Regions from separate parts of the Faecalimonas canis genome, predicted to be linked through region 2. Evidence: a T-box and tRNA genes for the amino acid it is inferred to sense, from the RefSeq annotation. Region 2 holds a T-box; the other holds one or more tRNA genes.
What was found. The T-box of region 2 lies ahead of tyrS (tyrosine--tRNA ligase). A T-box ahead of a tRNA ligase gene usually reads a tRNA of that ligase, here a tRNA-Tyr.
Positions count from the first base shown of each region.

Region 1 (15,700 bases), on a different contig from region 2:
TTATTTTATTCCTGTTTATGATGATGAATCGTCAGGCAAGCGGAGGTGCAGGTGCGAAAGCGATGAATTTCGGAAAGAGCCGTGCAAAAATGAGTACGGACAAAGATAGAAAGATTACGTTTTCGCAGGTAGCGGGACTTCAGGAAGAAAAAGAAGACTTGGAAGAAATTGTGGACTTTTTAAAAGAGCCGAAGAAATATATTCAAGTCGGAGCAAGGATTCCGAAAGGAGTACTTCTCGTAGGCCCTCCGGGAACGGGTAAGACACTTCTTGCAAAAGCAGTTGCAGGGGAAGCGGGTGTTCCGTTTTTCACCATTTCCGGTTCAGACTTTGTGGAAATGTTTGTCGGTGTCGGCGCTTCCCGAGTGAGAGATCTGTTTGAAGAAGCGAAAAAGAATGCACCATGTATCATTTTTATAGATGAGATTGATGCGGTTGCGAGAAAGCGTGGAACAGGAATGGGTGGCGGTCATGATGAGAGAGAGCAGACTCTGAACCAACTTCTTGTTGAGATGGACGGTTTTGGTGTGAATGAAGGCATTATTGTAATGTCTGCCACAAACCGTGTAGATATTCTTGATCCGGCGATTTTAAGACCGGGACGATTTGACAGAAAAGTTATGGTTGGAAGACCTGATGTAAAAGGAAGAGAGGAAATTCTCCGTGTACACGCAAAAGGGAAACCGCTGGGTGATGATGTGGATTTATTACAGATTGCGCAGACAACAGCGGGCTTTACCGGAGCGGATTTGGAAAATCTGTTAAATGAAGCGGCAATCAATGCGGCGAAAGAAGACAGGGTTTATGTAAAACAGGATGATATTCGCAAAGCGTTTGTAAAAGTCGGTATCGGGGCGGAGAAGAAGAGCCGTATTATTTCCGAGAAAGAAAAGAAGATTACAGCATATCACGAGGCAGGACATGCGATTTTATTCCATGTTCTTCCGGATGTAGGACCTGTTTACAGTGTGTCTATTATTCCAACAGGAACGGGGGCTGCAGGTTATACAATGCCTCTTCCTGAAAAAGATGAAATGTTTAATACAAAAGGACAGATGCTGCAGGATATTACGGTATCACTCGGTGGACGAATTGCGGAAGAAATTATTTTTGATGATATTACAACGGGGGCATCTCAGGATATTAAGCAGGCGACAGCCATGGCGAAATCGATGGTAACAAAATTTGGTATGTCAGAGGCGCTTGGCCTGATTAATTATGATAATGATAGTGATGAAGTGTTTGTGGGGCGTGATTTTGCACATACGTCAAGAGGATACGGTGAGGAAGTTGCAGGTCAGATTGACAGAGAAGTGAAACGTATTATTGATGAATGTTATGCGAAAGCGAAATCAATTATTGAGGAATATCAGTCTGTACTTCATGCGTGTGCCGAGGCTCTGCTTGAAAAAGAAAAAATTACAAGAGAGGAATTTGAGGCGTTGTTTGAAGAAACGGTTTCTGAGAGTTAGAGAAGGAGTGCTTCTATGAATAGACAGGCGTTATTTAGTGATGGGACGGGGAGTTATGTTTGGCCTCCCGACCCGTCGGTAAATGGCCGGATTACTATACGTTTTCGCACAGCTAAAGATGATGTGGAAAAGGTATGGCTTGTATCCGGAAAAGAAAGATTGCCGATGACAAAGACAGGAACAAAAGGGAACTTTGATTATTATACGGTTGAAAAACAATTGGGCAGTGAGATTTTTTATTATTATTTTGAGATAAAGAGTAAAGATGATTATTGCTACTATAATACATACGGAGTTTGTAAAGACCTGATTCATTCTTATTCCTTTGCCGTTGTACCGGGATTTTCTACACCTGACTGGGCGAAGGGAGCGGTAATGTATCAGATTTTTGTTGATCGGTTTTGTAACGGTGATAAAACAAATGATGTGGAAACAAGAGAATATTTGTATATAGGAGAACCGTCCCAAAAGGTGACGGATTGGAACCGTTATCCGAGAGAAATGGATGTGCGTGATTTTTACGGCGGAGATTTAAAAGGGGTTATGGATAAATTAGACTATCTTCAGGATTTGGGTATTGAGGCTATTTATTTTAATCCGATATTTGTTTCTCCTTCTAATCATAAATATGATATACAGGATTACGATTATATTGATCCGCACTATGCGGTAATTGTAAAAGACGGCGGAGATTTAATTGGAGAGCGTGCTAAAAATAATGTTCATGCGACAAAGTATCAGGTAAGAACGACAGACAAGGAGAATTTAGAGGCGAGCAATCGCTTTTTTGCTCAGTTAGTTGAAGAGATTCATCGGCGAGGAATGAAAGTGATTTTAGATGGCGTATTTAATCACTGCGGTTCTTTTAATAAATGGCTGGACAGAGAGCATATTTATGAGAGACAACAGGGATATGAAAAGGGGGCATATGTTTCAAAGGACAGTCCCTACAGGGAATTTTTTCATTTTGATGCAAATAATGACTCCGACTGGCCGTATAATAGCCGTTACGAAGGCTGGTGGGGACACGATACCCTTCCTAAATTAAATTATGAAGATTCTCCAAAATTGGAAGAATATATATTAAATATTGCAAGAAAATGGGTTTCTCCTCCGTACAATGTAGATGGTTGGAGATTGGATGTTGCCGCGGACTTAGGTTACAGTAACGAGTATAATCATGAATTTTGGAAAAAGTTCCGTAATGCCGTTAAAGAAGCAAACCCGAATGCTGTTATTATTGCGGAGCATTATGGTGATCCGGGAGAATGGCTTTTGGGTGATGAGTGGGATACGGTGATGAATTATGATGCTTTTATGGAACCGATTACATGGTTTTTAACCGGTATGGAAAAGCACAGTGATGAGGAACGACATGAACTTTGGGGAAATGCAGATCATTTTATTGAAACGATGAAATATCATATGTCTAAAATGTTTACACCGTCAAGTCTTGTTGCGATGAATGAACTTTCCAATCATGACCATTCCCGTTTTTTGACGAGAACAAATCATATGGTTGGGCGAGCGGCGCGGCTTGGTCCGGAAGCGGCGGAAGAATATGTGAGTAAGGCTGTTTTCAGAATTGCCGTCACAATGCAGATGACTTGGATTGGTGCGCCGACTGTTTATTATGGTGATGAAGCAGGGGTATGTGGATTTACCGATCCGGATAACAGACGAACGTATCCTTGGGGATTTGAGGATAAGTCATTGATTTCTTTTCATAAAGAAATGATACGTATCCATAAGAAATATGAAGAATTTAAGAGTGGTTCGATTTTATTGTTACACGGTGATGAACATATTTTGGCATATGCCAGATTTAGTGATGAAAAGCAGTTTGTCGTCGTGATAAATAATAGAAGTGAGCGTGCGGAAGTGGTTGTTCCGGTATGGCGTGCCGGCGTTCCGGAACAAAGTCGGATGAGAAGATTGATGTACACTTATGATGATGATTATACAACAGAATATGAGGAAATCATTGTGAAAAACGGTGAAATTGTTGTTAATATGGGAAAGCATTCGGCACTCGTAATGAAAACAATGGAATTTTAAATTATAGGGCGTCTTATGGCGTCCTATTTTTAAATAATTATAAGTTTTTCTTGCTTTTTTTATTGGGATATGGTATAAATAATTATTGTTGAGATGTATGGATGGATTCCCGAGTGGCCAAAGGGGGCAGACTGTAAATCTGTTGGCACCGCCTTCGAAGGTTCGAATCCTTCTCCATCCATTCCAAATTTCTTATTTATATATGCCGCAGTGGCGGAACAGGCAGACGCACAGGACTTAAAATCCTGCGGGACTTATACTCCCGTACCGGTTCGATTCCGGTCTGCGGCAGTAAAAAGAAGCGGGAGAGAAATCTTTGAGATACAAAGGTTTCTCTCTTTCTTTTTGAATGTATATGTAAAAGTGCATTTTTAGAAAAACAGACTAGGAAATTGTAGAGAACTGCGGTATAATGTACCGAGAGTAAGAAGTAGTATAGAGTGAAAGAGAAGATAATTGAGGAGAAAGAGATGAAAGAGATGAAGATCACAGATACAGTTAAGTATATAGGTGTAGATGATAAGACGTTAGATTTGTTTGAAAGTCAGTATGTGATTCCAAATGGAGTTTCCTATAACTCATATGTCATTCTTGATGAAAAAGTAACGGTTATGGATACGGTAGATGCAAGGGCGACAGAAGAGTGGCTTGCTAATTTGGAAGAAGTTTTGAATGGAAGAACGGTAGATTATTTAGTTGTATCTCATATGGAACCGGACCATGCGGCGAATGTACAGAGATTAATTGAAAAATATCCGAATATGCAGGTGGTTGGAAACGCAAAAACATTCAATATGATTCTACAGTTTTTTAATGTAGATTTAGAAGGAAGAAAAGTTGTTGTAAAGGAAGGCGACACTTTAAATATTGGAAATCATACATTACAGTTTTTTATGGCTCCAATGGTACACTGGCCGGAAGTTATGGTTACTTATGAACAGTCAGAGAAAATTCTCTTTTCAGCAGATGGATTTGGAAAATTCGGAGCGTTAGATGTAGACGAAGAATGGGCTTGTGAAGCCAGACGTTATTATTTTAATATTGTAGGAAAATATGGTATGCAGGTACAGGCGCTTTTAAAGAAAGCGGCAACACTGGATATTGAAATGATTTGTCCTCTTCATGGTCCGATTTTAAAAGAAAATTTAGGATATTATATTGATAAATATAATACATGGAGCAGTTATGAGCCGGAAGAAGAAGGCGTTTTGATTGCGTACGCTTCTATTCATGGAAATACTGCGGCGGCAGCGAAAAAAATGGCGGAAATCCTTTGTGAAAAGGGTGTGAAAAAAATTGATGTGATAGATTTGGCGAGAGGTGATATGTCAGAGGCGCTTGAAGATGCATTCAAATATGACAAATTGGTTGTGGCTTCAGCGACTTATGATAATGGAATATTTCCGTGTATGGAAGACTTTTTAGCACATTTAAGAGCGAAAAATTTCCAGAAACGTAAAGTAGCACTTATGGAAAATGGTTCGTGGGCGCCGACAGCGGCAAAACAGATGAAAGCAGTGTTTGAAGGGTTGAAAGAAATGACAATCTGCGATACGGTAGTGACAATCAAATCCGTGATGAATGACGACACAGTGGAAGTTATGGAAAAAATGGCAGATGAATTAATGGCGTAAAGTGATAAGGGCATGGCGTGTGAACCATGTCCTTTTGCTTTATGGTGGAGTAATGAAAAAGTTGAATAATTATGAAAAAAGTTCTTGACAATATTTTATATATCTGATATGATATTAAACGTGTCAGAGATAAGTTATCAAATGGCATAAGCCCAGATAGCTCAGTCGGTAGAGCAGAGGACTGAAAATCCTCGTGTCGCTGGTTCGATTCCGGCTCTGGGCATAGTTGAATAAGATTTATTATGCGGGTGTAGTTCAATGGTAGAACACTAGCCTTCCAAGCTAGATACGTGGGTTCGATTCCCATCACCCGCTTTTTTGCTGTGTAAAAATAGAGAATATGCTATACTATAATCAACTAAGCGATATGTTTTGTAGAGTAAGGAGTTGACGGTATGGTTAAGAAAATGAGTATTCTGTTATTTGTAACGGCATTATCCTTTTCTACTATTTCCTGTAAAAAAGAGGTAAGCCCATTAGAAGATGTGAACAAAGATAATCTTGTTCAAATCTCAATGGCTGATGAGGAAATAATAACACGCGGGCAAGAATATATTGTTTTAGGTGAGGATGACTCCGAAACATTGCTGGAGGAGTTGAAAAATATATCATATAAGAAAGTGGACAATGATAGCATTAAGGGTTCGATTTATCATATGGAGATACAGTTTGAGGTGGAAAAAGAAATCATGTTAAAGACACTGTATTTTTATAATCCGGATAAAATTAAAATAGATGACGAACTGTATCGGACTCCAAAAGAAACATATAAAAAGTTTGAGAAATATTTTTAGTGAAAATGGGCGTATCAATTTTGGTATGCCCTTAAATTTTGTCTATTATCAGATAAATTGAAACACTTCTTAAGGAAAAGATAAGCATTTGTTCATAGAATATAAACAAAATACGGATTGTTTTAAAAGAATACAATTTATAAAAAATATTTTCTTGCAATTACTGGGGTGACCATATAAAATAAGTCTAACTTTATAAAACGGTAAAATGAAAGGAGATATTACTAGGAAAAAGAATTTGAAAAAACTTGTTACTTTTTTATTGGTTTTTGCCTTATGTTTTTCCTTTTGTCCGTTTGCATTAGCAGTGGATGGTTCGGTGTAAAAAACGCCAGATGAGTCAAAAGAGTACTACTTAGATGTGGTTGATGAAAACGGAAATATTATTACTCTTTTTGTTGAAGAAAGTACGTATTATCTTGAACAATTCAGTACTCGTTCTATCCCTTCTCATCAAGGGGGAACGGGAGGTCATAAAGTAGGCGAAACAAAAACAGTTAAAGTTAAAATCACAAATGCTCAATTGGCTGGTATTGGTAAAGTTGGAGATATATTAAAAGGAAATGCGTTGACAAAACTAGGGGAATTAGCCGGTCAAGCAGCAGTGAAAGCAGTGGGAAAAACTATAGCTAGAGGTGCTGGTACGGTTGCCATAGTTGCAGGAGCTATTGGAATTGCAAACGCATTTATAGGGAATAATGGTTTTCAAGTGACAATGACATTTAAGTGGACACATTTTGAACACAAAATCCAAGGAATAGATCTGTATGATTGGGGACTTAGTGGCGTGAAAGTTGTCCCTTATTAAAGCAAAAGTTTCATACAGAAGCGAGGTGGATTGTTATGAAAAATGTAAAAAAATATTTACCTTATATCATTGATGTTATAATCTATATTGTTATTGGAATTGGTATAGTCCGTAATTGGATAGCGATTAATATTCTTCTTCTAATTCTCTTGCTAAAGATAATACTTGACGAGTTTCGTGGGTGGAAAGAAAACAGGAAAATTTCAACGTTTATTTCATTTCTTGCATTGTTTGTTGGGTGGATTTTGCAGATAGCGTTGACAATAAAGACCGGAAAACTACTATAAATATTCTTATTATAGACTGTGGGGCGTATCAAACGATACGCCCCACAATTTTATTTCGTCAGCACCTCGGCGCCGTTTTCAGTAATTAATACCATATATTCAATCTGAGCGGACAGACCGTCATCTTCCGTGTAAACGGTCCAACCATTATCCTCGTCGACAAAGAAATCAGGACTTCCTTCATTAATCATCGGTTCAATAGTGAAAATCATGCCCGGAACGAGTACCATTTCACTTCCTTTTGGTGTAACGTAACTGACAAAAGGCTCTTCGTGAAATTCAAGACCAATTCCGTGTCCTCCAATATCCTCTACAACGGAATAGCCGTTAGCCTGTGCGTGAGAGTTGATTGCATCTGCAATGTCGCCTAAATGTCCCCAAGGTTTTGCCATTGCCAGACCTCTTTCTACACATTCTTCTGTAACTTGAACGATTTTTTCTGCTCTTTCAGAAATTTTTCCAATAGTAAACATTCTGGAAGCGTCAGAAAAATAACCATTTAAAATTGTAGATACGTCTACATTAATAATATCTCCTTCTTCAAGGATAATATTTTCATCAGGGATTCCGTGACAGATTTCATTATTTAATGATGTGCAGACACTTTTTGGGAAACCCTCGTAGCCGAGAGGGGCAGGGATTCCGCCGTGTTCGGTTGTATAGTCATATACGAGTTTATCAATTTCAGCAGTACTCATTCCTGCGTGAATATGTTTTGCAACATGGTCCAATACGGCAGTATTTAATTCAGCGCTTTTTTTAATTCCTTCAATCTGCTCGGGAGTTTTCAATATATCGCGGGTCGGCACGATATGCCCCTGTTCTTCCAGTAAAGCAATTTTCTCATCAATAAACATATGGCATTTTTTATATTTTTTACCACTGCCACACCAGCAGGTATCATTTCTCTCCATATTAAATCCTCCTTCTTTTTCATTCTATTCTATTATAGAACATTTTTTGCAGAATGACACGGACAAAATGGAAATTAAAAATCTTGTTTGTGTTCCTGTATTCGTGCTATAATGAAGTGTCAAGCAGACAATTTTTGCGTCAGCATAGAAGGAGAGAGGATATATGTCATATACAGCATTATATCGTAAATTTCGTCCGAGCGAGTTTGATGATGTTAAAGGACAGGATCATATTGTGACGACTTTGAAAAATCAGATAAAAGCAGATCGTATTGGTCACGCCTATCTTTTTTGTGGGACAAGAGGAACGGGTAAGACGACAATAGCCAAAATTTTTGCAAAGGCAGTGAATTGTCAGCATACGGTAGACGGAAGTCCTTGTGGTGAGTGTGAAATGTGTCGTGCCATTACTTCGGGAGCGTCCATGAATGTGATTGAGATAGATGCGGCGTCCAATAATGGTGTAGACAATATTCGAGAAATTCGTGAAGAAGTGGCGTACAGACCAACCGAGGGGAAATATAAAGTTTATATTATTGACGAGGTGCATATGCTTTCTATAGGAGCGTTTAATGCACTGTTAAAGACCTTGGAAGAACCGCCGGAATATGTTATTTTTATTTTGGCGACTACAGAGGCACATAAAATTCCGATAACCATTTTGTCGAGATGTCAGCGATATGATTTTAAAAGAATTAGTATTGATACGATTGCTGACAGGCTGAGGGAACTGATGTTAGAAGAAAAAGTGGATGTGGAGGAAAAGGCAATTCGCTATGTGGCGAAAATGGCGGATGGTTCTATGCGAGATGCACTCAGTCTTTTGGATCAGTGTATCGCTTTTTATCTGGGACAGAAGTTGACTTATGATCATGTGCTGGAAGTGCTGGGGGCAGTGGATACAGATGTGTTTAGCAGGCTTCTCCGTCAGATATTAAGAAGGGATGTTTCTGCCGTACTAAAGAGTGTGGAAGAACTTGTTATGCAGGGACGCGAACTGACACAAATGGTAAATGACTTTACATGGTATTTGAGAAATCTGCTTTTGGCGAAAACTTCTGATAATATGGAAGAGGTTTTGGACGTTTCTACAGAGAACTTGCAGCAGTTGCAAGAAGAGGCGGAAATGATAGAAGTTGATGTGCTTCTTCGCTATATTCGAATTTTTTCGGATTTATCTAATCAAATAAAGTATGCAGTGCAGAAACGTATTTTATTGGAAGTAACGTTGATTAAATTGTGCAAACCTGCTATGGAAACAAATCAGGATACACTGCTTGACCGTATTCGTGCCGTGGAGGAGAAAGTGGAACAGGCGGGAGAGATACAGGTTGTCAGAGAAGTAGTTGAAACGAAAAGAGAACCGATGGTGAAACCGGTGTTGGAAAAAGCGATTCCGGAAGATGTAAAAGAAGTTGTGAAAAATTTTCGTTCAATTGTCAATGAAACTTCGGGGCTTTTAAAAGGATATTTGAAAAATGCAAGATTAAGCCTTGGAGGCGAGGATAAATTACTTGTTATTCTGCCGGATGAATTGTCGGCAGATTTTGTCAGACAGGAACAGCACAAACAGGAATTAACGGAATTGATTGAAAACAGAATCGGCAAAGCGATTACGATAGAAGTGCGTCAAGTGGAAGAAGGACGTAGATTTGAGGAAAGTTTTGTGGATATAGAACAAGTAGTGCATATGGACATTACAATAGAAGATTAAGGAGGATTTTAATATGGCAAAACGTGGAGGATTTCCGGGAGGAATGCCTGGGAATATGGCGAATTTAATGAAACAGGCTCAGAAAATGCAGCGTCAGATGGAAGAGCAGGCAAAGGAAATGGAATCAAAAGAATTTACGGCAACTGCGGGTGGTGGTGCTGTAGAGGTGACTGTATCAGGAACAAGAACGGTTACGAAAGTGAAATTACAGGAAGAAGTAGTTGATCCGGATGATATAGAAATGTTGGAAGATTTAATTATGGCAGCGACAAATGAAGCACTTCGTAAAGTTGATGAGGAATCTTCATCCGCAATGGCAAAACTTACAGGCGGATTAGGCGGAGGAATGCCATTCTAATTTAGGGGAAATAGAAATGGATTATTATAGCAGTCAGATAAGCAAATTGATAGAGGAACTTTCAAGACTTCCCGGAATAGGAGCGAAATCTGCGCAACGTTTGGCATTTCATATTATTCATATGCCGAAAGAACAGGTAGAACAAATGGCGAATGCCATGGTAGAGGCGAGAAACAATGTTCGCTACTGTTCAAAATGTTATACGCTGACGGACAGGGAAGTATGTCCTATTTGTAGTGACAGCAGTCGTGATGAGAAGACGATTATGGTTGTGGAAACAACGAGAGATTTGGTTGCCTATGAAAAAACCGGAAAATATCGCGGAGTTTATCATGTACTTCACGGTGCGATTTCTCCAATGCTTGGAATCGGACCAGGGGATATTAAATTAAAAGAACTTATGGAACGTTTACAAGGTGATGTGGACGAAGTGATTATTGCGACAAATTCCAGTCTTGAAGGGGAAACGACAGCGATGTATATAAGTAAATTGATTAAACCTACAGGTATTAAGGTAAGCCGAATTGCAAGCGGAGTTCCTGTTGGTGGGGATCTGGAATATATTGACGAGGTGACATTGCTTAGAGCGTTAGAAGGAAGAACAGAATTATAACGTTGGAGAATAGGAGTTGCGTCTTACAGCAAAGTAGGATAGAATAGGGTAGAAAAGAAAGAAAACAGGAGGCAAGTCTAATGAACAAATTAGAATTGATGAAAGTTGCTAATGAAGTTCGTAAAGGTGCGGTGACGGCGGTATTTAATGCTAAGTCGGGACATCCGGGCGGATCGTTATCTGCGGCGGACATTTACACATATTTATTTTTTGAAGAGATGAATATTGATCCTGCCGATCCGAAGAAAGATGACAGGGATCGTTTTGTGCTATCAAAAGGGCATACGGCACCGGGATACTATGCGGCGTTGGCAAATAGAGGATTTTTTCCGGTAGAAGATTTAACTACATTGAGAAAAGTTGGTTCATATTTACAGGGACACCCAGATATGAAGCATATTCCGGGAGTAGATATGTCAAGCGGTTCTCTAGGACAGGGTATTTCGGCAGCAGTAGGTATGGCGATTTCGGGGAAACTGAGAAAGAAAGATTATAGAGTATATACACTGTTGGGTGACGGAGAAATTCAGGAAGGTCAAGTTTGGGAAGCGGCAATGCTTGCGGCACATCACAACTTAGATAATTTAGTTGTTATCGTGGATAACAATAACCTTCAGATTGATGGTTCGATTGATGAAGTCAACTCTCCATATCCGATTGATAAAAAGTTTGAAGCATTTAATTTCCATGTAATCAATGTGGATGGACATGATTTTGATGCTCTTGACGCTGCGTTCAAAGAAGCGAGAGCAACAAAAGGTCAGCCGACAGCCATTATTGCAAAAACAATCAAAGGAAAAGACGTTTCCTTTATGGAAAATCAGGCTTCATGGCATGGTGCTGCTCCAAATGAAGAACAATATGCAGTTGCTATGGCAGATTTAGAGAAAGTAGGTGAAGCATTATGTCAGATGTAAAGAAAATCGCAACGAGAGAAAGTTATGGCAATGCTTTAGTGGAATTAGGGAAACAACATGAGGATATCGTAGTGCTTGACGCAGATTTAGCGGCAGCAACAAAAACAGCAATGTTTAAAAATGTTTTCCCTGAACGTCATATTGACTGTGGTATCGCAGAATGTAATATGGTTGGTGTGGCAGCAGGACTTGCGGCAACAGGAATGGTTCCGTTTGCGAGTTCATTTGCCATGTTTGCAGCAGGACGTGCTTTTGAACAGATTCGTAACTCTGTAGGGTATCCGAAATTAAATGTAAAAATTGGTGCAACTCATGCCGGAATTTCCGTAGGGGAAGACGGAGCGACACACCAGTGTAATGAAGATATTGCTTTAATGAGAACAATTCCGGGAATGGTTGTTATCAACCCTTCGGATGATGTGGAGGCAAGAGCGGCAGTAAAAGCGGCTTATGAACATGAAGGACCGGTATATCTCCGCTTTGGAAGGTTGGCAGTTCCTGTTATCAACGACAATACAGAATACAAATTTGAATTAGGAAAAGGTATTACTTTAAAAGAAGGTAAAGATGTGACAATTATCGCTACGGGGCTTCCTGTATCGGAATCTCTTGAGGCGGCAGAAATGTTAGAAAAAGACGGAATTTCTGTGAGAGTTATCAATATTCATACAATCAAACCATTGGATGAAGAAATTGTTGCGAAAGCAGCAAACGAAACAGGCAAAATCGTTACAGTAGAAGAGCATTCTATTATCGGTGGTCTTGGAAGTGCGGTTTGTGATGTTGTTGCAGAGAAAGCGCCTGCAAAAGTAATGAAAATCGGGATTAATGATGTATACGGAGAATCGGGTCCGGCGTTGGAATTAATTAAAAAATATGGTTTAGATGCGGAAAGCATTTACAAAAAAGTAAAAGCATTTGTATAGAAGAAATACACCTTGAGTTTTGACTTGAGGTGTATTTTTGACAAGCGGGGGCAAAATGAAGAGGGAAAATATCGTTCAAAAAATATATAAATTGAGAGAAGAGTGGAAATATGATTTTTATGAGTGTGTACAGGATATTGCGGAACATCCTGTAGTATTGCGTATGAAACTTTATTCTCATCATGGCACGACAAGTTGCTATAAACATTGTATGAATGTGGCGTATTATAATTACCAGTGGTGCAGATTTTTTCATTTGGATGCAAGGTCGGCAGCAAGAGGTGCTATGCTACATGATTTGTTTTTGTATGACTGGCATACTCATGCGGCAAAAACAGGAGATAGATTTCATGGGCTGACACACCCAAACACTGCTTTGAAAAATGCAGAAAAATTTTTTGAACTGAATAAAATAGAAAGAGATATTATATATTCTCATATGTGGCCGGTGACTTTGTTTAGATTTCCAAAGACAAAAGAAGGATTTATTACGACATTAACCGACAAATATTGTGGCGCTTGTGAGAGTAGTAAAAGAAGAAAAAGAGAGAAAAGGCGGGAAAAATAAAAATCCCGTCTTTTTCTGTATGAAAAAGTCGAAACTTTTCAGAGGTAAGGTGACAATATCCGATAAAATAAGCGTTTCTCATATGCTAGTATGAAGAAAAATATGCGGATGAGGTGAAGAGTTATGGAAAGAAAAATCCCTAAAAATGTAAAGCAGATAGGAAATGTCAGTGATTCTCTGAAAATTTATGTGGAAGATTATGTCGATACATATCTAAATCAACTTTGTGAAAAAGAGGCGGAAAATCCGGTTGGAGCATTTTTGATAGGAGATGTTGTCAGAGAAGAGGAATTGGAGTACAGATATATTTACGGTGCGATACAAATGGAGGAACTTGGACAGGATGAAAATGGTGTTTTTGTCAGTGAAGGAACATGGAAAAACGCCTGTGAGGTGTGTCAGACTTTCTTTGAAAACGGAGAAATTATCGGTTGGTTTGCGGCAATACCGGGTATTCCATTTGCGATGAATGGGAATTTGAAAAAAGTACATCAGGAAATATTTGAAAAAGATAAGGGGGTTTTTATTTTAAAAGATCCTGTCTGCAAAGATGAAATGTATTTTGCACCCAAATTTAATGATTTAATGCAGATGAACGGACATTACATTTATTATGAAAAAAATCCGTCTATGCAAAATTATATGATTTCCTCCCGTAAAAAGATTGGCGTTACACCCAGTGAAATTGTTGTGGATAGGGCTGCAAAAAGTTTTCGCGATTTAGTGCAGAACAAAATGCTGCAACAGGAGAAAAAAGAAATGAGCAGGTGGGCATATGGAGCGGCAACATTTCTTATTTTGGTGATTTTAGTTATCGGCGTAACGATGATTAATAATTATGATAGGATGAAATCTGTTCAGAAAGCGATAGAAACTATTTCAAATTCGGTTGGAGAGAAAGAAGAGGCAGAGGAAAAAGAAAAGAAAGAAAATAAAGACGAGAAAAAAGAAGAGCAAAAGGAAAATGTTTATATTGTGGAAAAAGGAGATACGTTGGAAAAAATCAGTAAAAAAGCATACGGGGATATTCAGCATATCGAGGCGATCAGTAAAATGAACGGCTTAGAAAACGGGAACTTGATTTATATCGGTCAAAAATTATTACTGCCATAAAGAAAAAATATGCTATAATCATAAAATACAAATGCGAAAAGGGGAGAAATTGAATGGAAGGGAAAAAAAGCAAAAAAGTTTTGATAAAATGGCTTTCGATTATTGTAGTCATACTTCTTTTTGTCGGAATCGGGGTATATATTTTTCTGACGCACAGAACATATGATAAAGTTCGTGTTTTGAGTACGGTGGCTCTGGAACGTGAAAATGGAGAAAAATATGTGAAGTTTTGGGACGGAATTTTGAAATACAGTAAAGATGGGGTTGTTTTTTTAGATAAGAAAGGAAAAGAACAGTGGAAATCTTCTTATCAGATGCAAAATCCGATTGTCAGTGTTAATGGAAAATCAGCGGTAATTGTTGATAAGGGAGCAAATGATTTGGTAGTATTACAAAAACAGGGTGTAAAAGGGGAAATTCATACGAGTCTTCCGGTGGAAAAGGCGGAAGTTTCACAACAGGGAATTGTAAGTGCGGTTTTAAAAGATGAAGTTTCTTCAAAAATTGTTTGTTATGATGCGAAAGGAGAACTTCTTGTAGAGCACATTACTTCCCCGACAACTACCGGTTATCCTTTGGATGTCGCTATTTCCGATGACGGATACACACTTTTGATTTCGTATCTGTTTGCTGAACAAGGGAAAATTGAAACGAAAATAGCATATTATAATTTTGATGAAAAGACCGAAAAAAAAGAAAACCATCTTATAATGGAGGAAAAATACGAAAATGCCATAGGGCCTACAGTATTTTTCTTTGATAATAAAACATCCGCGATGGTTTCGGACAATCAATTATATATTTATGAAGGAAAAGACAAACCGCAGAAAAAAACAATTGTCAAAATAAAAGAACAAATAGAAAATGTTTTTCATGATGATAAGTATATCGGTATGCTGTTGAAAGGGGATAAAAATTATCTTATAAAATTATTCGATAAAAGTGGTCAGGAACTGTTTTCAGAAACAGTTGAGCAGGCGTATAAGAATATAAAAGTAGAAGACGGGCAGATTATCATGTATGATGGGAAAAAATGTCAGATCATTACAAAGGCGGGAGTACATTTGTTTAATGGAGAAATGGAAAGTGATATTTCAAATATAATTTCTGCCATTGGATTAAATAAATACTTAGTGATAAATGCAAATGGCTTGGAAGAAATCAGGCTTGCAAAGTAGGAGAAAATATGAATTGGTTATTAATTGGAGTAGGAATTATCTTTTTCATCTGTATGGTGGTGGGGTATGCTAAAGGATTTATTAAAATTATTGTGTCATTTGGGACGACGATTGCGAGTATTATACTTGTTATTTTCCTAACACCTTACACGAGCAAGGCGATTGTGTCTTTGACGCCTATAGATGAAATGGTAAAGAAGAAATGTGTTTCTATGATGACGTCTGAAGGGGTGGATGTAGATATATCTAAACTTCCTTTGGATAAAATAGAATTGCCCAGACAAAAACAGATGGAAATTTTAGAAAAAGCGGATATACCGGAATTTCTGAAAAGAGGTTTGATAGA
Region 1 is NZ_BAAHSI010000006.1:1,186-16,885, reverse strand. It holds gene ftsH (ATP-dependent zinc metalloprotease FtsH) at 1-1,472, shown strand, start outside; gene ACYPXO_RS01885 (glycoside hydrolase family 13 protein) at 1,488-3,530, shown strand; tRNA gene ACYPXO_RS01880 (tRNA-Tyr) at 3,630-3,711, shown strand; tRNA gene ACYPXO_RS01875 (tRNA-Leu) at 3,735-3,821, shown strand; gene ACYPXO_RS01870 (FprA family A-type flavoprotein) at 4,001-5,164, shown strand; tRNA gene ACYPXO_RS01865 (tRNA-Phe) at 5,315-5,387, shown strand; tRNA gene ACYPXO_RS01860 (tRNA-Gly) at 5,409-5,479, shown strand; gene ACYPXO_RS01855 (hypothetical protein) at 5,560-5,958, shown strand; gene ACYPXO_RS01850 (hypothetical protein) at 6,320-6,766, shown strand; gene ACYPXO_RS01845 (hypothetical protein) at 6,802-7,053, shown strand; gene ACYPXO_RS01840 (methionyl aminopeptidase) at 7,104-7,967, opposite strand; gene dnaX (DNA polymerase III subunit gamma/tau) at 8,131-9,681, shown strand; gene ACYPXO_RS01830 (YbaB/EbfC family nucleoid-associated protein) at 9,695-10,039, shown strand; gene recR (recombination mediator RecR) at 10,056-10,652, shown strand; gene ACYPXO_RS01820 (transketolase) at 10,733-11,569, shown strand; gene ACYPXO_RS01815 (transketolase family protein) at 11,557-12,495, shown strand; gene ACYPXO_RS01810 (HD domain-containing protein) at 12,551-13,063, shown strand; gene ACYPXO_RS01805 (LysM peptidoglycan-binding domain-containing protein) at 13,187-14,176, shown strand; gene ACYPXO_RS01800 (DUF5711 family protein) at 14,230-15,354, shown strand; gene ACYPXO_RS01795 (CvpA family protein) at 15,363-15,700, shown strand, end outside.
Region 1: it has a tRNA-Tyr gene. The T-box ahead of tyrS (tyrosine--tRNA ligase) is inferred to sense a tRNA for this amino acid. The anticodon was not compared.

Region 2 (15,700 bases):
CCAGTGTATATTCTTTCTTAATATCTTCCACTTTTTCTCCGTCTACGGCAACACCGCCCTGCTGCACCGCACGTCTTGCTTCCGATTTAGATGGTACTAACCCACTTTTTACAAGCATTGTTAAAATGTCGATATTTCCGTCAACAAAATCTCCTTCCTCTAATTCTGCTGTAGGCATATTTGCAGCCGCACCGCTTGTGAAGAGTTCTCTTGAACTTTCTTGTGCTTTTATCGCTTCTTCCTCACCATGTACAAGTTTTGTCAATTCAAACGCAAGAATTTCTTTTGCTTTATTTAGCTGGCTTCCTTCCCATTTATCCATTTCATCAATTTCTTCTAACGGAAGGAATGTAAGCATACGAATACATTTTAATACATCGTTGTCCGCAACATTTCTCCAGTACTGGTAAAATTCAAATGGAGATGTCTTATTCGGGTCTAACCAAACAGCACCTGACTGTGTTTTACCCATTTTCTTTCCTTCTGAATTTAATAACAACGTAATTGTCATTGCACTTGCATCTTTACCAAGTTTACGGCGGATTAATTCTGTACCTGCAAGCATATTACTCCACTGGTCATCTCCCCCAAACTGTAAATTACAACCATAATTCTGGTACAATGCGTAGAAATCGTACGCTTGCATAATCATGTAGTTAAATTCAAGGAAACTTAATCCTTTTTCCATACGCTGTTTGTAACACTCAGCAGTAAGCATACGATTTACAGAAAAATGCGGTCCTACTTCACGGAGTAAATCAACATAATTTAATCCAAGTAACCAATCTGCGTTATTTACCATCAATGCTTTTCCTTCTGAGAAATCAATGAATTTGCTCATCTGTTCTTTGAAGCAGTCACAGTTGTGCTGAATTTGTTCCGGAGTCATCATGGAACGCATATCGCTTCTTCCTGAAGGATCACCAATATACCCTGTTCCTCCTCCAATCAAAGCAATCGGTTTATTACCTGCCATCTGCAAACGTTTCATTAAGCAAAGCGCCATGAAATGTCCTACATGAAGACTATCTGCTGTAGGGTCAAATCCGATGTAAAATGTTGCTTTTCCTTCATTAATTAAATTACTGATTAACTCTTCATCTGTTACCTGTGCAATTAATCCTCTTGCTTTCAATTCATCATAAATTTTCATTTTCCTATCTCCTCTAATCTTTATATTATGCGGGACAGGTTTTCACTTCTATATAAATAAAAAACTCGCCCCTTATTACTAAAGGGCGAGTATATCTCGCGGTACCACCTTAATTCACATTCAACTCACATTGAATGCCTCAGCAAGTATCTATCAATACTTTCAGCACGATAACGAGTGCCACTCCGTTACAGCCTACTAACATTCGTATTCGGTGTACTGCTCCAAGATGTATTCATAACTGATAGTCCATGCGCCTCTCAGCATCCGGCTGCTCTCTGTATGGCATTTTCAATTACTACTTTTTCTTTTCTTCGCTTTCATTATATATTTGAAATGGTAACGTATTCACTTAATTTTGTCAAGTGCGGTTTCCTTATTAACCGTTTAAAATAACTTCTTTTAAAGATAAATCTTTGTTTAACAATACAACATTACCGACTTTTCCCGCTTTGATTGAACCGTATTTGTCATCCAAACCAACACTTTTTGCCGGATTAATTGTAGCAGCCGCAACTGCTGTTTCTAATGGAATATCCATTTGCTGTACTGCAACTCTCACACAATCCATTAAGTTTGTAACAGAACCTGCCAGAGCACCGTCAGAAACAAGAGTAGCCACATTTCCTTCTACCTTTACTGCCTGACCGCCAAGCGTATATTCACCGTCTTCAAGACCTGTGGCACGCATACTGTCACTGATTAAAACCACTCTGTCTTTAAACATATCAAATGTCGTTCTGACAACTGATGGATGAATATGAACACCGTCTGTAATCAATTCTACAAAACAATGACTACTGTCATGTGCCGCACCGATAACTCCCGGTGCACGATGTGTAAATGCAGGCATCGCGTTATATAAATGTGTCGCATGGTCTGCACCTAAATCATATCCTTTTTTTGCAGTATCATAATCTGCTAATGTATGTGCAAAAGAAATATGTACTTCGTCTTTCAACTCTTCGATAAATTCCATTGCTCCTTCCACTTCAGGTGCAATGTCAACAAGACGATACAATCCGTTTGCCGCTTCCTGCAATCTATGGAACATTTCTACATCAGGTTTTACAATATGTGTTCCTGCCTGAGCACCCTTTTTCCCCGGTGAAATAAAAGGTCCTTCCATGTTAATTCCCGCAAGAACAGCGCCTTCTTCATTTTTATATGCTCCCGCTGTCTTAGAAATACTCATTAATTCTTCTTCAGATAATGTCATTGTTGCAGGAACGATTGTTGTAATTCCCTGTGATGCCTCATATTTGGCAATCTCACGGATTGCTTCCTCTGTTCCGTCACAGAAATCGTGTCCTACTGCACCGTGAAAATGTACGTCAACGAGTCCCGGAATAGCATATCCTCCCTGCCCGTCTATCACTTCGTCCTGATTTGACGCAACATCCTGAAAAACACCGTTTTCAATGATAATTTCTCCCGGTTCAAATTTTCCTTCTTCCGTAAATACCTGTACATTTTTAATAATCATTGTCTTCACCTCTATTGAGCAACTTTAGAATATGCTGCTTCATCACAAACAATTGTTACATCAGGATGCATCTGTAAGATTGATGCAGGTACTTCAGGAGTAACCGGTCCGAAAAATGCTTTCTTAACGATTTCTGCTTTATCCTCACCGCTCACTACAACAACGATTTTCTTAGCACTCATAATTGTTCCAATTCCCATTGTGTATGCCTGTCTTGGAACATCATCTGCTGATGCAAAGAAACGTTTATTTGCTTCAATTGTGCTTTCCTGTAAATCTACACAGTGTGTAACTTTATCAAACTGTGGTGCAGGTTCGTTAAATCCGATATGTCCGTTATGTCCAAGTCCTAATAACTGTAAATCTACCCCTCCAAGAGAAGCGATTAATTCTTCATAACGTGCACATTCTTTTTCAGCATCCGGTTCCATACCGTTTGGTACATTTGTGTTTGCTTTGTCAATGTTAATGTGATTGAAGAAATTATCATTCATAAAGTAATAATAACTCTGGTCATTATCTCTTGGAAGTCCTTTATATTCATCAAGGTTTACTGATTTTACCTGAGAAAAATCAAGATCTCCTTCTTCATATCTTTTAATTAATTCTTTATATGTACCGATTGGTGAAGAACCTGTTGCAAGTCCGAGAACACAATTTGGTTTCATAATAACCTGTGCTCCAATAATATTTGCTGCCTTTCTGCTCATTTCATCATAATCTTTTGCTTTACAAATTTTCATGTCTGTTTCTTCCTTTCTACTATGCTAACTTATAACATTATTGAGTATCAGATAATACTTCTTATATATTATCACGTTATATAAAGATTTTGTAGATTATTTAACCATTTCGTTATCTTTTTTTATTTTATACTGATATATTTTGTATTCTTATAACTTTAATTTGGCAAATGCGTCTGCAAATGCAGTGTTGACCGGCTCTTCTTTCTGCTGTTTCAAATAACGCTGCACATCCTTTTTGCTGACTCCTGCTCCCTCTTTTTCTCTTCTCGCTTTAAATGCAGACATTTTTTCCCTATGTCCGCATACACATACGAACTGCTCCTCGTCACCCTTTTTAATAATTTCCATTTTCTTGTGACAATTCGGGCATCTCGCATTAGAAAGTCTTGCAATCACTTCTTTATGTCCGCATTCTCTGTCCTGACAAACAAGCATTCTTGTATTTTTCCCATTTACTGCCAACATCGGCTTATTACATTTCGGACATTTCTTTGTCGTCACATTATCGTGTCGGAAATTTCCTTCTCCGTGTTTGATTTCTTCTACAATATCTTCCGTATACGCTTCAATCTCTGTCATAAAAGTTTCTTTTGCCATTCTTCCTTCGGCAATACGTGAAAGTTTTCTCTCCCAGTCCGCTGTCAGTTCAGGTTTTTTTAATTCTTTTGGGACAAGTGATAACAACTGTTTTCCTTTTGAAGTAAGATAGATTTCTTTCCCTTTCAGTTCCATAAGAAATGTATTGAAAAGTTTATCAATAATATCCGCTCTTGTAGCCACTGTACCAAGACCGCCTTTTTCCATCGCTGCTAATAACGCTGCTTCGGTAAACCTTGCAGGTGGCTTTGTCTTTCCTTCCGTAGTTGATACCTTTTCGATTGTAAATACATTTTCTTTATCTATCTGTGGTAAAGACTGTTCCGCTAAATCTTCTTCTTTCTCTTCCTCATACTCATATACTGCCTTCCAGCCAACTTGCTGAATTGTCTTTCCTTTTGCCACAAATGTTTCTTTGTCCACTTTTCCTTTTAGCGTTGTCTGCTCATAAATAAACGGCGGATAGAGAACGCTCAAAAATCTTCTCACAACTAAATCATAAATTTTTCTTTCTTCGTTCGTCATATGCTCTAACTGTACATACTGTTCTGTCGGAATAATCGCGTGATGGTCGCTCACTTTTTTATCATCGACAAAAGATTTATTCGTCTGAAGCGGTTTCATCAAAAGACTTCCCGCAAGTTTTTTATATGGTCCGACACCACAGGCACGAAGTCTGTCTTTAATCGTATCCACAATATCCGCTCCTATATATTTTGAATCTGTTCGCGGATACGTCAAAACCTTGTGGTTTTCATAAAGTCTTTGCATAATGTTCAGCGTTTCCTTTGCCGAAAATCCAAATCGTTTGTTTGCATCTCTCTGTAATTCCGTCAAATCATATAGTCCCGGTGCAAATGATTTCTTCGCTGCTTTTTCTACCTTTTCCACTTGAAGTCGTCCGCTTTTCACCGCATTTTCCAATTCTTCTATTCTTTCTTTAGAAAATGTACGGTAACTTCCCGATTTTGTATCCTGCCATGTCCATTTAATTTTCCCTGCCTGAACTGCCAACCCGTAATACGCCTGCGGTTTAAATGTTTTGATTTCCTCTTCCCTCTTGGCAATCATCGCAAGAGTCGGCGTTTGTACACGCCCACATGAAAGTTGGGCATTATATTTACAAGTCAATGCACGGGTAGCATTAATACCCACAAGCCAATCCGCTTCTGCACGGGAAACTGCCGCCATATATAAATCATTATATTTTCTTCCATCTGAGAGGTGTGCAAATCCGTCTTGAATTGCTCTATCTGTTACAGAGGAAATCCATAGACGTTGAATTGGTTTATGGCAGTTCGCTTTCGCTAAAATCCATCTCGCAACAAGTTCACCTTCTCTTCCCGCATCTGTGGCAATGATAATCTTATCCACATCTTTTCTGAACAACTGAGTTTTCACCGCATTATACTGCTTTGCCGTTTTTTTAATAACAACCAGTTCCATTTTCTTCGGCATCATCGGAAGAACATCCATTTTCCACTCTTTAAACTTCTTATCATATCCTTCCGGATCTGCAAGGGTTACCAAATGTCCCAGCGCCCAAGTCACAATATATTTTTCGCCTTCAATTGCGCCCGAAATATTCTTTTTACAATGTAAAACTCTCGCAATATCTCTTGCTACTGATGGCTTTTCTGCAATAACTAATGATTTCATTTCTTTTTTCCTATCCTTTAATTTTTAGTAACATCTCTTTCATTTTCTTTTTTGCTTCCTGAAAATTTTTGTCATCAGGATTGATTTGCAGCACATAGTTCACCTTTCCAAGCAATTGCTTTAAATAAAGAACTTCTTCTTTCTCAGAAAGATTTCTTCTCTGCAAGTGGCCTTTCACTCCATATTTTTCACAGTAATATATTTCCTGCCGAATTGACCTTTTATACGATTTAGAAATATTTGTACCTTCATTTACTACAATCCCCGTAACCGTCTGTCTTTGATATTGTTTCAGCACTCTTGTTTTTTCTTCATTAAGCAAAAATCCCATCTTTCCCAAAAAACTTCTCACCTTATGTTTAACTTCTTTCACTTCAAAATCTCCCGAGAATGTCATGTCATCACTGTATCTTGTATAGGCAATTTTCCGCTCCCCACACCATTTTCCTATATATTCATCAAAAGAATACATAACCAGATTAGAAATCATCGGCGAAGTAACTGCTCCCTGCGGAAGATAATCGTTATAACAACAAAGATGTGCCAGCATTGTCCGTATGGACGCCGGAAAATATTTTTCTGGAAATGCTTTTTGGTAAACCATAAGATATGTAATATTCTCAAAAAAGTCTTCTATATCTAATTTCAAAAGAATCTCTGCGTGACTGTGCGGAAGAGCATTTTCCACTATCCCCATACCTTTTATATAGGCTTTTGCATAGGGCGATACCTTTCTCTCCGCCAAAACATTCTGCAAAATATTTTTCTGTATCCTTCCAAGAAGTGCATCAGGAACAAGGAGTTTTCGCCTACCTCCTTTTTTCTTCGGAATATAGGCTGTATGATAATGAACTTCCGCATGATTGCTGACTGCAAATAATGTCTGTATCTCTTTTCCTTCTTTACACTGAAGACCATCTGTCAGATGAAAAGAACGAATCGCCTCTTCATCTGTGCAATATCTCCACACTCTGTACCCCTTCTTCCTATAAAAAAAGCAGAAACAATACAATACATCGATACCGGAAGTGCGAAGATGTACCGAGGGTCGCAAAGTCGACCGATGCACACGGATGTGTGCAATAGTACTTCGCAGCATCTTCCCGTTTCATGTTTCTCTTTTCCATACCGGACAGCGACTCGCTCCCCTGCTGAAACGGATTTCATCCTTTCAGTTCTGCTATTGTTTCTGCTTAATTTCCTAATTATATCTGATTTCCATTAACATCAATGCGTGAGGCGGTGCTGTTACCCCTGCTGCCTTTCTGTTTTTCGCCTCCAAAATTTCTTTGACCTGTTCCGGCTGATAAAATCCTCTTCCCACTCTAATAAGTGTTCCAACAATAATACGAACCATGTTATAAAGAAAACCATTCCCACTGATCCGAATGGTAATCTCATCACCATTTTTCAAAATCTCTAATTCTTTCACTGTGCGAACCGTACTATCCACATCTGTCTTAATATTACAGAAACTGGCAAAATCATGTTCACCTACCAGATACGCTGCACCTTCTCGCATCTTATCTATATCTAGTTCATATGAAACAAAATAATTTGTTAAACGCTTTGTCGGAATTGGAATTCTCGTATTGACAATATGATACTCATATGTCTTTTCACAATTACAATATCTCGGATGAAAATCCGAAACTACCTCTTCTGATTTTACTACTACAATGTCTTCGGGCAAAATACGGTTCACCGCCATTGCTATCCTATCCGCCGGAATCGTCGTTTCCGTATCAAACACTGCTACATTTCCCATGGCGTGTACACCGGAATCTGTTCGGCTCGCCCCAATCACCACAACATTTTCACCGGTCAGTTTACTTAAGGCTTTATTTATTACTTCTTCTATTGTAATCCCATTTGGCTGAATTTGCCAGCCACAATAATTCGTGCCGTCATAGGCAATCGTCAACTTCACTCTTTTCATATTTTACCTCTATTCTAAAAAAGGGACGGGGTATTTCTTAATTGGGGACGTAGCAAAACTCAATTTTACTACGTCCCCAATTAACTAAAATATCCACACCCGGAAGGAGATATAGCGTCCTACCAGAACCATAACAACTATATATAGTATTGTTACCGCATAAGTAATGTAATCTCTTTTTTTATATACAAGCGGTTTCATTTTTGTTCTTCCTTCTCCACCCTGATAACACCTTGCCTCCATTGCCATTGCCAGATCATTTGCCCTGCGAAATGCTGATACAAACAGTGGAACGAGTATCGGAATCATATTTTTTGCCTTCTGAATAATGTTTCCGTTTTCCAAATCCGCTCCCCTTGCAATCTGTGCTTTCATAATTTTGTCTGTTTCTTCAAGTAAAATCGGAATAAAACGGAGTGCAATGGACATCATCATAGCGATTTCATGTACCGGCACTTTGATTTTGTTAAATGGTTTCAGCAGCCGCTCAATTCCGTCCGTCAATTCATTTGGTGTTGTTGTCAGTGTCATCAATGATGAACCGACAATAAGATAAATAAGACGTATCGCCATATATACCGCTGTGCGAAGTCCTTCATCCGTAATTTTTAAAATCCAAAAAGATACAAGAACCTCTCCCTGATTTGTCAAAAACAGATTGAATAAAACCGTAATCATTAATAAAATCACGATGGGTTTAAGACCTTTTGTAATAAATTTAAACGGTACTTTCGATAATTTTATTACCGTAAACAAAAATACCGTGCAAAGTACATATCCTAACACACTTTTAAATAGGAAAAGTGAAATGAGGTAAAATAGCGTACACATGATTTTTACTCTTGGGTCGAGTCTATGTACAATGCTGTTCGTCGGATAATATTGTCCTATTGTTATATCTCTAATCATAATGCTTTCATTATCTCCTCTACCGCTTCCTCAATTGTCGTTACCTCTGTGCTTACCTCAAAACCTTTATCTTTTAACGCATTCATCACATAAGTGACCTGAGGCGCTGATAAGCCTATCTGTTCCAATTCTTTATAGTGGGAAAATACTTCTTTTGGTGTTCCGTCAAACATTTTTTCACCTTTATTCATAACGATAAGCCTCTCCACATATTTTGCGATGTCTTCCATACTATGAGATACGAGAACTACCGTCATATCACCTTGACGATGTAATTGTGCAATCTGATCTAAAATCTCATCTCTTCCTTTTGGATCAAGTCCCGCGGTTGGTTCATCTAAAACAAGAACTTTTGGGTGCATCGCCAAAACACCTGCGATTGCCACTCGTCTTTTCTGTCCTCCTGATAAATCAAACGGCGATTGCCCATAATATTTTTCCGGAAATCCTACCGCCTCCAATGCTTCTTTCGCCCGCTTTTCACACTCTTCCTTTGAAAGTCCCTGATTTTTCGGTCCAAAACAAACATCAGTCAACACATCCACTTCAAATAACTGATGTTCAGGATATTGGAAAACAAGTCCGACTTCATTTCTAAGATTTCTCATAGAATATCCATCTGCATATACATCCTCGCCATTAAAATAAAATTTTCCGTCCGTAGCCCTGATTAATCCGTTCAAATGTTGAATTAACGTAGATTTTCCCGAACCTGTATGTCCGATAACCCCCACAAACTGTCCGTGAGGAATTTCCAGCGAAACGTCCTTTAACGCCTGTTTGCGATACGCCGTTCCCTCTCCGTATATATAATTGATATGCTCTAATTTAATTGACATAATGCCTCCACTAACTCTTCTGTCTTAAGAATATCCTTCGGAAGTTTTACTCCTTTTTTTCTTAATTCATGTGCCAACATAGTTACTTGAGGAACATCTAACCTATATTTTTTCAACTCGTCTACCTGTGAAAATATTTCTCTCGGCGTCCCATCCATGACAATGCGTCCCTGCTCCATAACAAACACTCTGTCCGCCCCGATAACTTCTTCCATATAATGCGTAATGAGAATGACAGTCACCTTTTCTCTTTTACGAAGTTCCTCTACTGTATGCAAAACTTCCTTTCTTCCGATTGGGTCAAGCATAGCCGTAGGTTCGTCCAGTACGATACATTTCGGACACATGGCAATTACGCCTGCGATTGCAACACGTTGTTTTTGTCCACCTGACAATTTATTCGGTGAATGATGACGATACTCTGTCATACCGACTGCATGAAGACTCTTATCCACACGTTGCCATATTTCCTCTGTAGGAACTCCCAAATTTTCAGGTCCAAATCCCACATCTTCTTCCACAACCGTTCCGATAATCTGATTATCCGGATTTTGAAATACCATTCCTGCCGATTGTCTAATTTCCCAAAGTTTTTCTAAATCCTTTGTATCCTTTCCGTCAACCCACATTGTTCCTTCTGTAGATGTCAAAATGGCATTAATATGTTTTGCCAATGTAGATTTCCCCGAGCCGTTGTGTCCCAAAATCGCAATAAACTGTCCCTCTTCTATATTTAAGTTCACGCCGTCAATGGCACGGTGTTTTCCCACAACATTTCCCATCTCATCTAATTTATCATATTCAAACACAAGGTGTTCTGTTTTTATCATACTCATACGCAAACCTCTTTTCGTCTTGTCACTGTGTGTTATTGTACTTCATCTCACTTTAATTTGCAACAACCTGCTCTTTCCTTCTCCCTTCACGATTTACAATTATAATTCCCGCACATACGCACAGCAATGCAATTATATTCTTTACGGAAAAAATTTCTTCCCCTAAGAAAATACCTGACAACAACACACCAAAAATTGGAATACTAAATCCAAAAATTGCAACTTTGCCAACCGGATTATATTTCAATAATACTGTCCACAAACTAAATGCAACCGTAGAAAGCAACGCCATATAAAATAATAATAAAGTAGATTTTACAGTAAAGTTTGTAATGTTTCCACCTGCAAACATACCGATAAACGTCAATACCGCCCCGCCAAATAACAGTTGATATGCCGTTAAGGTCATCGGTTTTTCCCTATGTGAAATCAATTTCAATGTCACCGAACTTGTACCGTAAGCAATAGAACAAAGCATAACCATTCCTTCTCCCTGAAGAGAAAACCCACTTCCCCACGCTCCCGGCGACAAATTAATAAAAATAACCCCGGCAAATCCTACAATACAACCGAGTGCCTTTCTCCAAGTCATTTTCTCTGCCGGAATAAGCATTGACGCAACAATAATCGCAATAAAGCCGTTTGATGCATTGATAACAGAGCCTTTTGCGCCCGATGTATTTGCCATTCCTATATAAAAGAAAAGATATTGTATCGTTGTCTGCAGCATTCCCTGTGCAAATACATAAGGAACAGATGATTTCTTCAAACAGACAAAACGTTTCTCATATACACACGCCAGCAAAAGCGTTAAAACACCTGCTAACAAAAATCTGTATCCTGCAAATAAAATCTGACTTCCCACCGTCTTAATTTCAAATAATTCATACCCTATCTTTACTGCCGGAAATGCACTTCCCCAAAGTGCACAGCAAATAAGTGCCAAAATCGCAACGACACTTGTCTTTCTCATTGTTTTTTCCATTTTCTCACACTCCATTTTTTCATTTCTCTATTGTAACGAAGTTTCTCCCATTCGTAAAGTAAAAACCGTGCGTTGACAAAATATTTCTCCCACATTACAATAGGATATAACATTATTTTTTCAGAAGAAAGGAAGTAATCAAATGGCAAATCCAATCGTAACATTTGAAATGGAGAACGGAGATATAATTAAAGCAGAATTATATCCTGAAATTGCTCCAAATACAGTAAATAACTTTGTATCTCTTGTAAATTCCGGATATTATGACGGATTAATTTTCCACCGTGTTATTCGCGGTTTTATGATTCAGGGCGGTTGTCCTGACGGAACAGGAATGGGTGGTCCTGGATACACAATTAAGGGAGAATTTAATCAGAACGGATTTACAAATCATTTAAAACATGAACCGGGCGTACTTTCTATGGCTCGTGCAATGCACCCTGATTCTGCAGGTTCACAATTCTTTATCATGCACGAAACTTCTCCTCACTTAGACGGCTCTTACGCAGCATTCGGTAAAGTGACAGAAGGAATGGATATTGTAAATAAAATTGCGGAAACAGCAACAGATTACAATGATAGACCATTAGAAACACAGCGAATGAAAACAGTAACTGTAGAAACATTCGGAGAAAATTATCCTGAACCGAATAAAATGTAATATAAGGCGGCAAGTTTGCCGCCTTTTTTAGAAATTGGAGATACTATGCTTGTTTACTTAGAAATGCTTGAAACACCGGAGGAAAAACTAAAATTTGAACAGTTATATTTCCTCTACAGAGATAAAATGTATGCTGTCGCCTTTAAGATTCTACATAATGAAAATGATGCAGAGGACATTGTCCACGAGTCGTTCAAGACGATTATTGAAAATTTTGAAAAAATAAATGATATTTCCTGTCACAAAACATGGAACTACATTGTTACTATTGTAAAGAACAAATCATTTACACTTTATCAGAAGAAAAAACACCATGAAACCTCCTCCTATGAGGACTGGACTGAGGTGGAAATGAACTTTACACCGGAAGAGGTAACGGAGAAACGAGAAGTCGCAGAAATTCTTGCAGAATTAATTTGCAGCTTACCCTTTCCTTATAAGGAAGTTTTATACTTGCAATACTACAATGCACTTTCCGGTGAGGAAATCGCTAAATTTATCGATAAAACACCTGCCCACGTTCGCAAAATCTCCCAGCGGGCAAAGGCAATGTTGAAAGAGGAATTATTAAAAAGGGGGATTCAAAGTGAATGATAAATTATTAAAAGATGCCGTAAAAATTGCTGTTGAAAAAGATTACCAAAAGGAAGTAACTGATTTTTCGGACAAAGATATTCATACTTTTTCCCCTGCGTTTGAGGAGAAAATGCAACCATTATTACAGTCAAAATCTCCTGTCAGATACCGCAAACGTCTGAAATTCCGTTATCTGCTTGTGGCTGTCCTCATTCTTCTTTTTAGCGGAATGACCGTTCTCGCCAACCCTGATGTTCGGGAACGCATTGGGAAATATTTTGAACAGTTATTTGATGACCATACAGATGTATCATTGGACGTTCCCGAAAATCATAAGGAAAAAGAGTTTGTGAAAGTGAAACCGACTTATATTCCGGAAGGGTACACACAGATAGAAAAAACATATACTAAACAAACACAGGAATACATTCTATCTTTCGTAAATGAAAACGGGGATACCTTACACTACACCCAATCCCTTCCAGAGCAATGGGAAAATTCTCCTAATTCAATCACCTCTGATGGAGTACCAGCCAAAACATTAGATATTGGTGGTTTTCCCGGTTATTTACTTTCTGATGAACACGGAGTATATTCTCTTATTTATATTACTGATAATTATATTTTCTATGTAGGTGGAAAAATAAACGCAGAAGAATTAATTAAAATGATACAAAGTCTACAAAAAGAATAAATCACTTGTAATAAAGGAGGCATTTTATGAAACTATCTCTAAAAACTTACAAACCTTTAGTATTCATTTGGGAAATTATGTGTATACTGTCTTGGTGTAAAGCCCTTTTCCTGCCTGCCGAGATTGAGTACAACTACAGCAGTGTATTTTTCGCACTTAATTTCGTCTATTGCGTTTACAGTATTGTTTTGATTTGGTTGATGCCTAAAAATTTTACAGTTTCTTCCAAGCAAAAAATTGCTGCCGGAATACTTATGCTCGGATTGATTATTAGCATTTTTTTCTAAATCTAAAATTTTTCGACTTTTTCTAAATCAGGGAGATGCTATATTTCCCCCCTAAATAATGTATAAATTGTAAATTTTGTGCTTTTTGATACAATATATGGGTAAAATGCTTGAGCTTTTCGATAAAAATTGCTATAATATATACAAATAAGAATTATTTTCTTAACTTTTGAGGTATTTTTATGGAAATTGAGAAAATGAACGAACAGCAGATTATTGAATATCTCAGGTCTAAATCCGCATCTTCGAAAGCTCTTGGAGTGGCGAAAAGCCGCACAGTAGAAGACTTTTTCATTGAGCATAACATCACCATCAGATGTCCTAAATGTTTATCCCCGAAGAAGGTTAAAAACGGCACAAACGATAGCGGTATCACCCGATATAAGTGCAAGGATTGTGGCAAAGGATACTCAATCGTCACAAATACTATCTTTGAAGGCAGTTCCTATTCCGTTGATGAAGTTATCAATGCTGTCCATGCGGTTCTGAATGGCGATACTACCGTCTATATGTCCGAGAACACCAAAAGCACTACTCAGAGCACCAGCGTTGCTTGGCTCCTGATGCAGAAAATCAGACACACCTTGGCTGATATGCCTATGCCTCATTTATCTGGCATCGTTCAGGTAGATGAAAAGTATGTCCGTGAGGCTCAGAAGGGTTCTCGCTCTCTGGTGTCCTACCTTGACCCCACACAGAGCAGACGAGCAAGAAAGCACAATTACCGCTCCGAGTGTGGCATCTTCGGTCCTGAGTTCGTCAATGTCCTCTGTGCCGTAGATGAACACGGTCACTATTGGGCTAAATGTGTCTGCTTGGGTCCTATGGATTGCGACATCCTTGACCGTGAACTGAGAAGCAATCTCATAAATGTCAGCTATCTATGTTCCGACAACTACGGTGCATATTCCGAGTTTAGCAAGAAGCACAGTTTTAAACATTATGTGGTTCCGTCCAAGTATTTACAGGTTCGTAAGGCTCGTGGTTATGTGGATGCAGATGATGTCTATCATACTTTAACACAAGAGGAGTACGACAAGAACGAGGGTATCAACCAGCAACTCTATAAGGAGAAAATTTACCCCTATGTTGAGAACTCTGGCAGAGACCTCTCGTTCCACGAACTGACCCAGATTAAGAACAAGTTCGGTTTGACGGTCAATGGTGTAAACAGCTTCCACAGCGACATCCAAAGGCTCCTGAATGCCGTTCAAGGCATCTCCAGTGAGTATGTGGCAGCTTATATCGGCTCTTTCGTGTATATCAAGAACTACAAGAGCAAGAACCACATTCGCTCCTTCAATAAGAAGGATGCAGGTAATGTCCTTGCTGAGATGGTTGAATACACCATCAAGAAAAAGTGGTCTCCCACCCTTGCAGACATTAGTGGTCAGAGCATTAACAGACTGCCTCGCCCTTCCAAGAGAACGATTACAGAGGCAAGAAAGCGTATGAAGTCAGCACGAAGCGTGATTGTGGAACCTAAAGCCCACGCTGGTGATGGCAACGCTTATGAAGGTGAAAGCACCGACATTATCTTCAATCACAGCAAGTTCTTCCGCAGTATCGGCACTACAAGGCTTAACGAGCTTGCCAAACTATACGGAGTATACGACAGAAAAGAAACCAAGGCAGACCGTATTCGTCGGTTGTCGGACCTGCCAGAGGCTGACGATATCATCTTCAACGAGATTGCGATTGAGCGATATGGCTCTGTTGAAGATATGAAGAACGCATTTAACAAACTTCCTGAGAAAAGGAAGCGTGGTAGACCGAAGAAAGCATCTTGATTGTAAGATTGTTCTTTTTCCGTCTATATTGATAGTGTAAATAAGGAGTACAGGGGAATTGATTTTCCCCTACACTCCGAATATAATAAGTATTAGACAAACTTGAATTTGACAAAGGAGTGTGATTGTATGAAAAAAATGATATTGGGAGTAGCATGGCAGATATTAGGATTTCTTGGTGCGATTATTATCTTATGCTTTGCAGCACCGCATAAATGGGACTATATGGGGATAACTGGCATTTTAGGTAGTTTGCTGGGATTGGAATTGATAGTCCCTCTTATTGTATGCGTTGTCTTATTTGTTCTGGGAGCAGTTATATGTTTCAATGAAATAACCTCAAAAGATAAGTAATCAAGTTTTAATTTGTCGAATAGAAGCAGGGTTTTCGGACCCTGCTTTTTTCGTGGCAAAAGGAAAAATAGAAGTCAAACACACTGAAGTTATTCTTGTTTTGGTTTCACAATGGCGAAAATCTTATAAAGTGCTTATATTACGGGGTAAACTGCCATCCCCGAATTTAGAAAAAGTCGAAATTTTTTA
Region 2 is NZ_BAAHSI010000007.1:137-15,836, forward strand. It holds gene tyrS (tyrosine--tRNA ligase) at 1-1,153, opposite strand, end outside; T-box leader at 1,232-1,477, opposite strand; gene nagA (N-acetylglucosamine-6-phosphate deacetylase) at 1,533-2,639, opposite strand; gene nagB (glucosamine-6-phosphate deaminase) at 2,651-3,382, opposite strand; gene ACYPXO_RS01925 (DNA topoisomerase III) at 3,533-5,641, opposite strand; gene ACYPXO_RS01930 (reverse transcriptase family protein) at 5,652-6,611, opposite strand; gene truA (tRNA pseudouridine(38-40) synthase TruA) at 6,843-7,580, opposite strand; gene ACYPXO_RS01940 (energy-coupling factor transporter transmembrane component T family protein) at 7,665-8,489, opposite strand; gene ACYPXO_RS01945 (energy-coupling factor transporter ATPase) at 8,486-9,328, opposite strand; gene ACYPXO_RS01950 (energy-coupling factor transporter ATPase) at 9,313-10,164, opposite strand; gene ACYPXO_RS01955 (DMT family transporter) at 10,217-11,149, opposite strand; gene ACYPXO_RS01960 (peptidylprolyl isomerase) at 11,292-11,810, shown strand; gene ACYPXO_RS01965 (RNA polymerase sigma factor) at 11,826-12,404, shown strand; gene ACYPXO_RS01970 (DUF4367 domain-containing protein) at 12,397-13,080, shown strand; gene ACYPXO_RS01975 (IS1/IS1595 family N-terminal zinc-binding domain-containing protein) at 13,550-15,157, shown strand; gene ACYPXO_RS01980 (hypothetical protein) at 15,287-15,511, shown strand.